DNA from 3 places in the Colwellia sp. MT41 genome. Region 3 is predicted to be linked to each of the others. Evidence: predicted binding sites of a transcription regulator. Region 3 holds the regulator's gene; each other region holds the start of a gene.

Region 1 (4,798 bases), 1.6 Mb from region 3:
GTTGTTAACAACAAAATATACAAGATTAAGTAGCAATATACACTATCAATGTTTCAATTTATTCGATTATCAAGGCAAAACGTTTATGAATAACGGGTTATTTATCGACGTGTTAACGCTGAGAATCGGATAAAGGGGAATATTGAGCAAGTGCTGCTTATCCAGAGTTCAGGTTACTTATATGGAAAATTGGTTAGTTATGCTACTGACCGTTTATCAAAGTAATGCCAGTAACGGTTTAGCTCAAACGATTAGCTTTTATTTGGACAAGTTACTGCAGCATGAGGATATCCACTTTTGTGGTGACAAACGCTGTGACTATATATACCCATGTTACTTCAAGATGCAGGATTCAGCTGGAATTAGCAATGCCTTTAGGTAAGGCATTGATTGAAGAAAATAGTTATTCTATTGTCGAAATCAATAACGTAACATAAAGCGTTGCTAAACCGGCCCTGCGGGGATGCCTGAACAAATAATGCTCATCGTTGACTCTATTTTTAAGGGAATAACCCTTAATAAAAAGAGGCGCCTTGACCCTGAATCGCTCAGGTATCCTGAAACACGCATGTTGAGGTATCATGGGTATAAGCATGCAACGTTATTGGCACTGGCAGGCAGTAAAAGAAAAAGAAAAAACACATTAATTAGCTAGCTTTTGTACCACCATTAACAGTATCTAGTCGCAAAGAGATATAATTTTTAAGGTGTTGGTTTAGAGCTTTTTTTCCTGTTAAGCCATAAAAATGACATACAGTATCAATATCATGTTTTTGTATCAACCTAGCAATAAGCACTAAGGAATGCTGAATAACGTCCGTAGAGTTATGTTTATCATGCGTTAGCAGATCATGTTTGCACCATAGATACAAACTATAGGCGCAACTACTATATAAACGCTGCCCTTGAGCATAGGCATGCACACTTTCGATATCGGCTATGGTCAGCTCAGTGAGGAATTCCTTAGCATTTTTTGTCAACAGTAAATACACCAGTGTACTGGTCAGCGTTTTATATTCGTCTAAAAGTAAATAATCAAAGCTACGGTAAAAGTCCTGCTTTAATTGCTGTTGCTTTTGTCTAGCTCTAAAATTTTTGCCATTAATCACTAAAGCAGAATGCTCACCACTGGCTTTATCTTTAGTAAAGCCAATACGCACCATAGTAAAACCGGCTTTAAACCAAAACGATAACAGCTGTTCATTAACACCAAAACTGGAGCCAACAAAATCAGCGCCTTGATGTGTCGCTAGCTGCTGTACTTTTTCTAGAAAATAAGCGCCAATACCTCGCTGTTGTATTTGTGGGTGCACAGCGATGCGCATAATGCGTAAATAACGATAATCAAAGGCTTGTTCAAAACCACAATGGCTGAATAGTGACTGTGGCAAGAAGTGATTACGTAAACGACGTTGGGAGTTTTTAATTGCCTTAACATCCGTGTCATCAACACCATAACCTGTGCCTTCATTCATTAATAAAGCAACAGCGAGCACATCAACTTGCTTATTGTTTTTTGAAAAAAGACAGGCCAGTTGTACCTGCGGGTTGTCTAACAGTAATTTCAAGTCGCTCGGTTTCGTTTGATAATGTGCCGTAACCAAAACAGCAAAAACTTGCTGTAACAAAGCCTCATCGGTAATCAGCTGCTCAGCGCTGATAACTTTAAACACGGTGGCGGCAAGAAAATCCGTATTTTCAGTGGCGTTATTATCACTATTTATTGGCACCTGTGCAGCTAAGATTGGTAACTCGGCATTTAATAAACAGCTATCAAAGACCAACTGCTCCAGTGGATCGTTTACCCGCCAACGAATCGGCTGATTGATATGTAAACTCAACCATTGCGGGCATAATCTAGTAAGGCTCTGCTGAAACTTTAAGGTAAAACCGCGCCCTGCGCCTTCATAACCATGGACAGTGCTAGAGAAAACCATTCGGTGATAACTGTTAAGTAATTGTTCAAGTAAATACACCGGAATAGCGGCCGCTTCATCAACCAAGAGTAGGTTAACCTTTACCGGCTGCTTTAACAGTTGCTCAACGGCGATAAAGTCAAGGCGGGCTTTACCCAAGGTAAAAGTATTGCCGCGCTGCTCAGCATTGGGCAAGCTATCACTTAACTGCCGAAAGAAAACCGCTAAAGCTTGAATATCCGGAGCCGTAATAATAATACTAAAGACATGGTGTTCATGCGTTTGCAACAGTTGTACACACGCAAGAGCTAAGGCAGATGATTTCCCTCTACCGCGATCAGCGGTTAACACCAGCGGTCTTTTCCTATGACCGGTAACTACCTTAACAATGGCTTGCACCGCATGATACTGCTCACTAGTAATACAGCCTAAAGGATATTTTCCCTGCATAGGCTCATATTCTGGCTTATGCAGATGAATAGTCATGCTTGGTGGTGGCAGCTTAGCTGACGCTTCGGTAATTATGGTATGACTAGGCATGGCTTCAATTAATGAATAAAAACGTTTAAAAAACAAACTTTCCTGACATTTTTCCGCTAATGATGGCAACACAAGAAAAAATATCCCGCCGGCTCTTAGGGTGCCTGATAATGCTGCAAAGGCATCAATAGTGAATTGGCTGTCGATAAAAACAATGACATCACTTTCACTGCCAAGCTTATCCCGGTAGCGCTTTTGCTTAACATTAGCAGTAAGTACCCTGCTGTCACCATATATTAGACAGGTTGAATGAGGCGCAGATGATGGCGATTCACGCTTAGCATTGCCAGACACAACCGCTGATACCGTATCCAAAGATAACAATAATGACAGTGCCCAAGACTCACTTCCCGATAAAACGACTAAGCGGCGTTCATTATTTAACGCGGCTTGCTTAGCATAATCTTTAATCCAAGGGCTGAAATGTTGGGCTGGCATTATGTCGTAACGTCCTAAAAGTTAGCATCTGAGTGAAGAACACTAAGTTTATCAAGTATGTTAAAGCAAAAGAATAAAAATCAATCTCACATTTTAAAATAAACAACGCCTTTACTGAATACCCGCCTAAATGAAGCATGATTATTTTGTAAAGTTTGATCTAGGTCAATATGCATGACGTAGCAAGGGATTAAAATTAACCCTAAATATAGCTTACCTTAATCATAAACTTTCGAGAGCATTATGAAGCAAGCAACGTCTCCTGAACAACAAAGAAAGCATGAGCGAAATACCTTTATCTTTTTAGCGGTATTTTTAGCACCCATTTTATCGGTAATAATCGTTGCTGGCTTTGGTTTTGCCGTATGGTTCAGCCAACTAGCCTTCTTAGGCCCACCAAGCTCTTAAGTGCTTGCTTACTAGGAAGACCAATACTATGGAAAAGTTGGCCGATCCATCAAGAAGACGTTTTTTTCGCGGCCGGGTAAAAACCAAACAAGAAATACGCTTACCTTGGGTAATTAATGAGGCGGTGTTTACCTCTGGCTGCACACAATGCCAAAAGTGCATTACTCGTTGTGAAACTAATATCATTGTTAAAGATGAAGATGGTTATCCAAAAATCGATTTCAGCTTAGGTGAATGCAGCTTTTGCAATAAATGTATTGAGGCCTGCGAACAACCACTTTTCTCTGGCGCTTTCACAGAAGAGAACAGGATAAACAAGAGTGAAAAAGCTTGGCCGGTAACCTTGGAAATTAGTGACAAATGTTTAGCCAAGAATAACATCTACTGCCAAAGTTGCCGTGATGAATGTGAAACCAGCGTAATTAAATTTAACTACCTTAATTCAAGCATTCCACAGCCAAGCTTAGATAATATTGATTGTAATCAATGTGGTGCCTGCATCAAAAGTTGCCCACAAGATGCCATCGCTTTTACCTTCAATGCAACAGAAAATTAACTTAACCTCATTTAAATGAAAGAATAAATATGACACAAAGTTCAAACAGTCAAACATCTGAATATCACGTAGCTAGCTTAATCGCTTCTTGCATACTGGCCCAAGTTGACGAGGTTAAAGCCGCTATTTTAGCCGTTGATGACACTGAAATTCATGTAACCAGTGCCGAAGGAAAAATAGTTTTCACCATAGAAGGCACTAGCCATAAAGATATTGGCAAAAAAATGGACATCTTAAGAGTTCATACCGGCATCCTAAATTTATCACCAGTTTATCATCAAGTCCTAGATGAAAGTGTTGATGACGATGCCACTAAGCAATAGCGATAAAAGTAATAATAACTACAACACTTATTAAAAAGCTCAGTAAAAGAAAATGAGTAAATTTAACCCCATTTTAACATCGAATCACAAAAACAAAGGAAGGTGAACCAATGAGCATTAATCGCCGAGAATTTATAAAAGCAAATGCGGTAGCCGCAGCAGCAGCTGTTGCTGGCGTATCTGTTCCCGCCATAGCCTCTAATTTAATCACCAGCTCAGACATTACTAAACTCAAGTGGGACAAAGCCCCTTGTCGTTTTTGTGGTACCGGCTGTAGCGTAAATGTTGGTGTAATGGATGGTAAAGTTGTTGCTACCCATGGTGATATTAAATCCCCGGTAAACAAGGGTCTTAACTGTGTTAAAGGTTACTTCCTCTCTAAAATCATGTATGGCAAAGATAGATTAACTACACCGTTACTACGCATGACCAATGGTAAATACGATAAAGAAGGTGAATTTACCCCTATCTCTTGGGATCAAGCGTTCGATATTATGGCTGAAAAAGCTAAAGCCGCTTTAAAAAAAGACGGGCCAGAAGCCGTCGGTATGTTTGGTTCAGGTCAATGGACAGTACAAGAAGGTTATGCTGCGGTTAAATTATATAAAGCAGGTTTC
Region 2 (4,798 bases), 650 kb from region 3:
AAACTCAGGTTTAAAGTATTGTCCTAAAATATTCATTACTTGTGCTTTCATTTGCTGATATTGACTCTCACCAGCAAACTCTTGAATGACATCAGAGCCAATATTTGAGGTCATAATAATAACAGTATTTTTGAAATCAACAGTGCGACCTTGACCATCCGTTAATCTGCCATCATCAAGAACTTGTAATAGAATATTAAACACATCTGGATGAGCTTTTTCTATTTCATCAAGTAAAATGACAGAATAGGGCTTTCTGCGTACCGCTTCGGTTAAATAACCGCCCTCTTCGTAACCAACGTAGCCTGGTGGTGCTCCAACTAAGCGTGCTACTGAGTGTTTTTCCATAAACTCAGACATATCAACACGAATTAAAGCATCTGGAGAGTCGAATAAAAACTCGGCAAGTGCTTTGGTTAACTCAGTTTTACCAACCCCCGTTGGTCCTAAAAATAAAAAAGAACCTATTGGCTGACTAGGGTCACTCAAACCAGCCCGAGATCGTCTAATAGCATTAGCCACTGACGTGACGGCTTCATCCTGCCCAATAACACTTTGGTGCAAGCTATCTTCCATATGTAATAACTTATCTCGCTCTTGCTCTAACATTTTAGCAACAGGAATACCGGTAGCACGACTGAGTACATCAGCAATTTCAACTTCGGTAACTTTATTGGCTAACAAGGTCATTTCTTGCATTTCAGCTTGGCTAGCTAAATCTAATTGCTTTTCAAGCTCGGGCAATTTGCCGTATTGCAATTCAGACATACGATTTAAATCGCCGGTTCTTCTTGCCGCCTCAAGTTCAATACGTGCTTGCTCAAGTTCTTCTTTGATTGTGTGGGCACCATAAAGTGCTGCTTTTTCCGTGGTCCACACTTCATCTAATTCATCATACTTTAGCTGTTTGTCGGTAATTTGTTGCGAGATGATAGCCAAGCGCTTAATGGAAGCCTCATCTTCATCTTTTGCTAATGCCCTTTGCTCAAGCTTTAACTGAATTAATCGTCGTTCAAGCCTATCGAGATCTTCTGGCTTAGAGTCCATTTGTAAACGAATGCTCGATGCCGCTTCATCAATAAGATCGATGGCTTTATCCGGTAATTGTCTATCACTAATATAACGATGGGATAACGTTGCTGCCGCCACAATGGCAGGATCGGTAATATTGACTGAATGGTGTAACTCATAACGCTCTTTTAGACCGCGCAATATAGCAATAGTATCTTCAACACTTGGCTCTTCGACTAAGATTTTTTGAAAACGTCGCTCAAGCGCAGCATCTTTTTCTATATATTTACGGTACTCATCAAGCGTAGTAGCGCCAACACAATGCAAGTCACCTCGAGCTAACGCCGGTTTTAACATATTACCCGCATCCATGGCGCCATCGGCTTTTCCGGCACCGACCATGGTATGTAATTCATCGATAAAGAGAATGACTTGACCTTCTTCTTTTGCCAATTCATTCAGCACTGCTTTTAAACGCTCTTCAAATTCACCTCGATATTTTGCACCGGCAACCAGTGCTCCCATATCCAGTGATAATACCCGCTTATTTTTCAAACCTTCGGGAACTTCATGGTTAACAATACGTTGGGCTAAACCTTCAACAATAGCCGTTTTACCGACACCGGGTAGCCCTATGAGTACTGGGTTGTTTTTAGTCCGACGCTGTAAAACTTGCAATGTACGACGAATTTCATCATCACGACCGATAACGGGATCAAGCTTACCCTGCTCAGCGAGCTCGGTTAAATCAATGGTATATTTATTTAAGGCTTGGCGAACACCTTCAGCATTTTGTTCCTCAACCTTTTGACCACCACGAATATGTTCAATCGCCGACTTTATTCGTTGTTGATTGGCCCCTAATTCGATTAGAATTTTTCCTAAGGGGCCTTTATCTTCGATAGCAGACAATATAAACATTTCTGAAGAAATATATTTATCAGACATTTTTTGTGCATGTTTATCACATAGATTTAAAATTCGGCCTGAGGCCGCTGATAATTTCACGTCTCCGCCGCTACCTTCCACTTGCGCTAATGAAGCTAAGCCAGATTCAATTTTCTGACGCAAAGAGCGCACATCAATACCAGCACTTTTTAACAAGGCAATAACAGAGTTACCGTTTTGATTAAGTAAGGCTAACATCAAATGAATGGGTTCAATGAACTGGTGATCTTTGCCTAAGGCAAGTGATTGTGCATCAGCAATGGATTCTTGAAATGATTGGGTAAAACGATCTAAACGCATTTTTATCTCCTAATAGCAAGTGGATTCATTAAGCCTATTAGTATGACTTATTCCCCTAACGTATAGTTATGTTATAAGGCTAAAAGATTATTTTTCAATGGAATTTCAATATTAGATTGATATAAAACAATAAGCTGTCGGTTAATTGACTAAAATATTTTCCGCAAAAGTCAACCTAGATCAATTATATTCTGCAATTTAACGCCGACAAATTAGCGCCGACAAATAAGACTCGCCATACGACCCGTTATTTGCTCCTTGCGATAGGAATAATACTTATCTGTTGCTTGGTAGGTACATTCAGCTAAACATGAAATAGCAGTAACGCCCAAAGATTGTAACTGTAGTCGGGCAATTTTCTGTAAATCAGCAAAGTATTTACCACCAGCTTGCTTTATAAAAGCATCATTAAAAATCATATCTTGCTGAGTAAACACCTCTTTAACCTCACTACCCACTTCAAAAGCATCTTTACCAATACATGGACCAAGCCAAGCGACCAGTTCAGCTGGCTTACTGTGCATTTTATCTAGGGTTTTTTCAATAATATTCGCGGCTAATGGACGCCAACCACCGTGAATAGCAGCAATTTCACTGCCATCTTTATTGCTTAGTAGTATAGGCAGACAATCGGCAGTCATTATTGCCAAAGCAACATTTTTATGACGAGTGATACTAGCATCGGCCGTTATCACTTGCTCATCTACGGCAGTAATTTCTACTACTTTATTGCCATGAACTTGCTCAAGCCACTGAATTTTAACTTCTTCGATTAATTGCTTACTTGGCGTAACTTGTTTATTAATCAGTTGCTGGTTAATAAATTGCTTTAACACATTACGATGAGAAGTAACTTGCTTTACATTATCGCCGACATGAAAAGCTAAATTAAAGCCATCAAAAGGGGTGGCGGTTGAAACTTGCCCGTTTTTCTTTAGTGGCAATGCCTGTTGCAGAGGAATTCGGGTTGTTTGTAGAGCGAGAACTTTATCGCTTACTTGCGATGAAGTGGCAGATGAGGACTTATGTTTAATTCTAGAGGTAGGTAAAGCAGGCCAATTTACCAGCTCAAATGTAGAGTTGGTAAATTGAAATGGCTCATGTTCATCATGAGCCATTTTACTAGGACAAGTATTCGTCTTTGGCATTAAGCTTATTATCTTCTTGTAGAAGCTCAATTAGCTCAACAAAATCTTCTGGTAAATCAGCATGCCAAGTCATTTCCTCTCCGGTTATCGGATGAAATAAAGATAACATAGCCGCGTGCAATGCTTGGCGTTTAAAACTACGCAATTTCGTTAACAGCTCTGGTGTGGCATTTTTTGGTGGACGAGGACGACCACCATAAACAGGGTCACCCACTAGCGGATGAGTAATATGAGACATATGAACACGAATTTGATGCGTTCTTCCTGTTTCTAAGCGTAAACGTAAACGGGTATGTAAACGGTATTTCTCCAAAACACGGTAATGTGTTACTGAAGGACGACCAACAAATGACACTGCCATTTGTGTACGCTTAGTAGAATGACGACCAATTGGCGCATCAACCACACCACCTGCGGTCATAACACCACAGGCAATCGCTTCATACTCACGAGTAATTTCACGTAATTGCATCGCTTCAACTAAGTTGGTTTGCGCGGGAATAGTTTTAGCGATAACCATTAGACCGGTAGTATCTTTATCAAGACGATGCACGATACCAGCTCTTGGCACTACATCGATTTGTGGGTAGTGATGTAATAAAGCATTAAGCAAAGTCCCATTAGGATTACCGGCACCAGGATGAACAACTAAACCTACTGGTTTATTTATCACTAAAATATATTCATCTTCATAGACAATATTTAATGGAATATTTTGAGGTTCAAAACGTAATTCAGCTTGAACTTTAGCATTAATTTCAACAACTTCACCACCATACATTTTCTCACGCGGACGGGTAAGTACTTCGCTATTTACCTGCACTTGTCCGGCTAAAATCCACTCTTTTATCCGTGAACGTGAATAATCAGGAAACATTTTCGCTAATGTTTGGTCAAAGCGTTTACCTAGACATGACTCAGGCACGGTATCTTTATGTTGAATGATTTCTGACATTAAATTCTCTTTAAACTGGTTTAAACCTAGCGAATTAATCAAATTACCATTTGCACTGTGCAAGGTAAGGTTGCTAGGGTAGAATGCATATTCTTAAATATAGAAACATTTTACCCGTTTACGCGGTGGTTTGATATTTATTTTAATTAAAACAAAGTAGCGATAATAAATTTCATGGCAAAATTGACAGTAAAAATTATTTTAACCGTTTTAGCTTTGGCCCTAACTGGCTGTTCTTCCTCTGGTGCTGACATTGAGAAAGTCCCGGATAAGTCGGCACAATCATTATTTGTTGATGCTAGATCAGCACTCGATAATGGTTTATATCAAAAGGCCATTCAAATACTTGGCGCCATTGATTCTCGCTTTCCTTTTGGTCCTATTTCTCACCAAGTACAGCTTGATTTAATTTATGCTTACTATAAAAGTGGTGATG
Region 3 (4,798 bases):
ATTGATAGACAGCTGTATCTTAACCAAGGCGGGAAATTATCTTGATGTTTGGGACGGTAATCAATAGCCACTTAAATAAGCTTAAACGAGGGCAGGTGAGTACGGGGATGAAGGTTATAGCCTTATGAGTAAAGTACTAACTAAAGCGGCTATTAACCCGTTAGGTTTTTTAGTCACTAATGCCGGGGTGTTGAGCTTAGTTCAAGATGCAGGCCGTTTTGGCGCCTTTAATTTAGGACTAACCAACGGCGGCCCGGCAGACTCCTTAGCTTTTTATTGGGCCAATAGCTTATGTGGTAATGCACTTAATGCGACCGTTATTGAAATTAGTTTAGGTGGTTTACAGTTAATAGCACAAGTCGATTGTATTATTGCGGTTACCGGTGCACCCATGCCGCTAACCGTCAACGGCCGCGCAAAAACACTTTGGCAAAGCTTCCTTGTTAAAGCCGGTGATAGTGTTTGCTTGGGGTTTGCGTCTGTTGGTGTACGTTGCTATTTAGCGGTAGCGGGTGGCTTTGTCATTAAAGCCAGTTTTGGTAGCACAGCCACCGTTTGTCGAGAGTCGGTCGGCGGCTTAAAGGGGGCTAAAATCGCCGTTAATGAGGTATTACCTTGCCATGTTGTGTCGAGAGGAGGTTATCTGCGAAAACACTTAATGCTACCTGAGTCTCGACAACCCCACTATGCCAATGAGGTGCTATTACACACGGTACTCAGTTATCAGCAGCAACACTTCTCCGCGATAGAGAAAAGGCTGTTCTTTGCTAATGACTATCAAGTGAGTAAACACTGGGACCGTATGGGTTATCGTTTGCAAGGGCGAGCGATAAAGGCAGATATTAATGGTATATTATCGGAAGGCATTTGTTATGGCGCCGTGCAAATACCGGCAGATGGTCAGCCCATAGTGTTACTGAATGACAGACAAACTATTGGCGGCTATCCTAAAATTGGTGCAGTTATTTCATCCGATTGTGCCAAGCTTTCGCAATTACGCCAAGGTGATAGTGTGCACTTTGAGGCTATCTCCATGTCACAAGCAGATAACTTATTTCACCTTAACTTAAGTCGCCTTAAACAAGCGCAGCTTATTCACTTATAACTAGCGGCATTAACAATATTTAAAAGACAAAACGGCAACACTGAGGTAGTTTTGCCGTTTATTTAAGTTTTTCGTTTGCGGGGGCCGTTTAATCAGCCAGTGGTGACACATAACCATCAGGTTTGAGGGCCAGTACATCACAGTTTAACTGGTCGATAACATGCTCGGCCGTATTACCAATCAGCGCGGCAGAGATGCCAGTACGACCAACAGTGCCTAAGATAACTAATTCAGCATCAATTTTTAACGCTACTTGCTCAATAACGCTTTCGGGCAAACCTTCTTCAACATAAGTGTTAGCCAAGGGAATGTCAAAGCTATTTGCGTGCTGTCTCATCGCTTCTTGATGGTGTGCTTGCATGGTACTGTTGTATTCACTGGCATCAAACTCTGGGATTTCAATAGCAATATTGACTGGGGTACCAGGGTAGGAGTTCACTAAGTGCACATTGGCGGTAATTAACTGGGCAAGATTTTTTGCTTGTGTGGTTATGGTATTATTTAAAGATAAGTGTTCAGTTTCATCACTACCAACATTAACCGCCGCTAATATATTGCCTTGTAGAGGCCACTCGTGCTCTTTAACGAGTAACACTGGGCAAGGACATTTTCTCAATATATGCCAATCGGTTGGGGTGAATACCACCGATTTGAACTTATCATGTTGGTGTGTGCCTTTAATCACTAAATCATAATTATGTGCAATAACTTGCTTGATAATGGCTTCAAAAGGTCGGTTATGCCAAACCACTTGGCTGGTAATCTTCATTTTGCAATTTGTTGCTAAGATAATGTCATCTAGCCATACTTGTCTTTCTTTAATAACCATTTGGCGCATGTTATCTCGGTCGACACTGGATAAAATAGTGGTCATCTCATAAGAAAAATCAAAAATACTAAAAAAAGCGGTAATATTTATTTGCTGATCAGGGCGAGCCGTGTGAATTCTTTCAGCAAGGTCTATGGCTCTTTTAAGTGCTTTTTGTTCTTCTGTTGTCGGATCAATCACAACAAGGATATTTTGATACATGTCCATGGCAACCTCTGGCAAAATAAAGGGTAAGTTCAGCAACGTTAGCTTATTTATAGCAAAGTTGACAAATTAATGCTTGTTTTAAATCAAGTTTAATTTTCTTTGGTTTTATTATCTTTAGGAATATATAAAACCAAGAGCAAGAAACTAGTTGAGGGGGGTTAGAGCGCGGCTGTCTCACAGAGTTTGTCGGTATCTAAGATGGTAATTAATTTACCATCGACTTTAATTAAAGCACTTTTATGGAAGCGATTAAATAAGCGGCTAACCGTTTCCACGGTTAAACCAATATAATTGCCAATGTCACTACGGGTCATGGTCAAACGAAACTCTGTCGCTGATAGGCCACGGGCATGGTAGCGCTCACTTAAGCTGACGATGAAGGTGGCGACACGTTGTTCGGCATTTTTTCTATTAAGCAGGGTAAGCATTTGCTGATCAGTTTTAATTTCGTTACTCATCAAACGTAACACCTGTTTTTTCAGCTTAGGCATAGTATCAGATAATACATCTAACTGAGTATATGGAATTTCACAGACCATTGAGGTTTCTAGCGCTTGGGCAAAACTTGGGTGAGAATCTTCAGCGATGGCATCAAAGCCAAGTAAATCACCCGCTAAATGAAAGCCAGTAATTTGCTCTTCGCCTTGTTTATTAACGGTAAACGTTTTGAATGTACCTGAACGTATGGCATATAAGGCATTAAATTTTTGACCATCATGAAAAATTTTATCGCCTTTATGAACCGGACGTTTACGGTCAATAATTCCGTCAAGGGTATCAAGTTCTTTATCATTGAGAGAAAAGGGTAAACATAGCTCACTAATACTACAGTTTTGACAATTGATATGTTGTGTCGAAGGACAATTTATATTGGGCATGTTATTACTCTGTGATCTAACTAGTTACACTAAAATAAGGCAAGTCTATGTTATTAGAACATAAGTTGATATGCAACAATAAAACTATAGCAGCCATAGCCAATAAGTGAAATTGCCATGATTTTCCTAAAAATGTGGTTGACTAGTAGTTTTTTTATGCTACCGATCCCCAGTGATAATGCTACTAAGGCCGGTAAAGTGCCTAAACCGAAAAAAAGCATAATTGCTGCGCCTGTTAGGCTACTACCGCTAGCGAGTGCCCACGTTAGGGTCGAATAGACTAAGCCACAAGGTAACCAGCCCCATAAAGCGCCTAAGCCCAGTGCTTTTTTACTATTATCAACAGGGATCACATGTTTGGCAAGTGGCGATATAAACCCCCACAAACCTTTACCCAGTGATTCAATGCGGTTAAGCCATAAAAGCCATTGTCCGATATATAAACCCAATAAAATAAGGAAGACAGCGGCAAGTAAACGCAAGCCAGCAATAGGTACGCCAATATTCTTAGCGGCAATTGAGCCAGTAAAACCGACAATCGCGCCAATTAAACAATAACTGGCAATACGTCCGATATGGTAGAAAAAGACTAAATTCAAACGAGATGTTGCTGGGGAGCAGTTGGACGGTGCAAGGTTTACCGTAACAGGTATATCGCCTGGGCTAGTGTTTTTAGCCCTTGCTAAGTGAGTCGGTTTGATAGCCGAGGTCAGCATAGTGGTAATGCCACCACACATAGCCAAGCAGTGACCAGAGCCGAGTAAACCGATGATAAAAGCGGAAAACAGATCTAAACTCATTAGTTATTTGAGACTTTTCTGTGCTCTGGCACTGCTGGCTATTTCATCCTCTGGCCTTTCTTTATTACTTTTTGGCTGTTGTTTTTCATCAAAAAGAATACTCATGCCTTGTTTCTCAAGGTCGTCAAATTGTTCAGCCTTCACTGCCCAGAAAAATAGGTAAATCGCTAAAGCGGTTAACATAACGGCGACTGGGATTAAAATATACATAATGCTCATTGTTAATTTACCGTTTAATTTACTGTTTAAGTATACGTAATGAATTACTAATCACTAGAATCGAGCTGGCCGACATGCCAATTACTGCCATATAAGGTGTTATATAACCGGCCACAGCTAAGGGTAATACCATAGCATTATAACCAAAGGCCCATAAGTAATTTTGGAAGATTATTCGACGCGTTCGGCGAGACACTTCTATCAAGGTATTGATACTGCTTAGTTTGTTATTAAGCAATATCACATCTGCGCCACTTTTAGTAATATCTGCACCACAGCCCATGGCAATAGATATATGAGCCGCGCCAAATACCGGTGAATCGTTAACACCATCCCCAATCATAGCGACGTTAAAACCTTGCTCTTGGGCATATTTAATTTGCTGCATTTTATCTTGGGCACTTAAGCCGCCCAAGACTGTATTAAGGGGGAGTATTTTCGCTAAATTGTCACATGCTACTTGGCCATCACCCGATAACAATAAAGTTTTGTTGTCTTTGTTTAAGCTAGATATGGTGGCAAAGGCTTCATCACGAACTTTATCAATTAAGTAAAAAGCGGCAATAATCTTTTTATTAGCCATTAACAGGCAGCGGGTACCATTAAATGATGGTGTATGACTATGATCCAGCACAGCGTTTTTCTCTAACCAGGAGCGTTTACCAATGGCATAGTCAATGTTATCAATAATACCGCTAACACCTTGACCAGAATGAACTTTTACCTGCTTCGCCGTTAGACTGTAATCTCTATGTTCGGC

What was found. The regulator FNR, encoded in region 3, switches genes on or off when oxygen is low (the NO sensors DNR and NnrR bind a similar motif). The targets are predictions, from matches to a motif close to TTGATCTAGATCAA.
Region 1: napE (periplasmic nitrate reductase, NapE protein) is a predicted target of FNR. The motif match lies at 3,050-3,063, and genes of this name have one in related genera.
Region 2: clpB (ATP-dependent chaperone ClpB) is a predicted target of FNR. The motif match lies at 2,376-2,389, and genes of this name have one in related genera.

What each region holds. Positions count from the first base shown of each region.
Region 1 covers NZ_CP013145.1:965,891-970,688, reverse strand. The annotation lists gene CMT41_RS04100 (hypothetical protein) at 182-382, shown strand; gene CMT41_RS04095 (tRNA(Met) cytidine acetyltransferase TmcA) at 648-2,894, opposite strand; gene napE (periplasmic nitrate reductase, NapE protein) at 3,138-3,302, shown strand; gene napF (ferredoxin-type protein NapF) at 3,331-3,858, shown strand; gene CMT41_RS04080 (chaperone NapD) at 3,888-4,181, shown strand; gene napA (nitrate reductase catalytic subunit NapA) at 4,292-4,798, shown strand, end outside.
Region 2 covers NZ_CP013145.1:3,194,818-3,199,615, forward strand. The annotation lists gene clpB (ATP-dependent chaperone ClpB) at 1-2,259, opposite strand, end outside; gene pgeF (peptidoglycan editing factor PgeF) at 2,472-3,407, opposite strand; gene rluD (23S rRNA pseudouridine(1911/1915/1917) synthase RluD) at 3,382-4,362, opposite strand; gene CMT41_RS13655 (outer membrane protein assembly factor BamD) at 4,537-4,798, shown strand, end outside.
Region 3 covers NZ_CP013145.1:2,548,802-2,553,599, reverse strand. The annotation lists gene pxpB (5-oxoprolinase subunit PxpB) at 1-45, shown strand, start outside; gene CMT41_RS10900 (biotin-dependent carboxyltransferase family protein) at 125-1,105, shown strand; gene uspE (universal stress protein UspE) at 1,194-2,141, opposite strand; gene fnr (fumarate/nitrate reduction transcriptional regulator Fnr) at 2,300-3,019, opposite strand; gene CMT41_RS10885 (sulfite exporter TauE/SafE family protein) at 3,073-3,819, opposite strand; gene ccoS (cbb3-type cytochrome oxidase assembly protein CcoS) at 3,823-4,029, opposite strand; gene CMT41_RS10875 (heavy metal translocating P-type ATPase) at 4,058-4,798, opposite strand, start outside.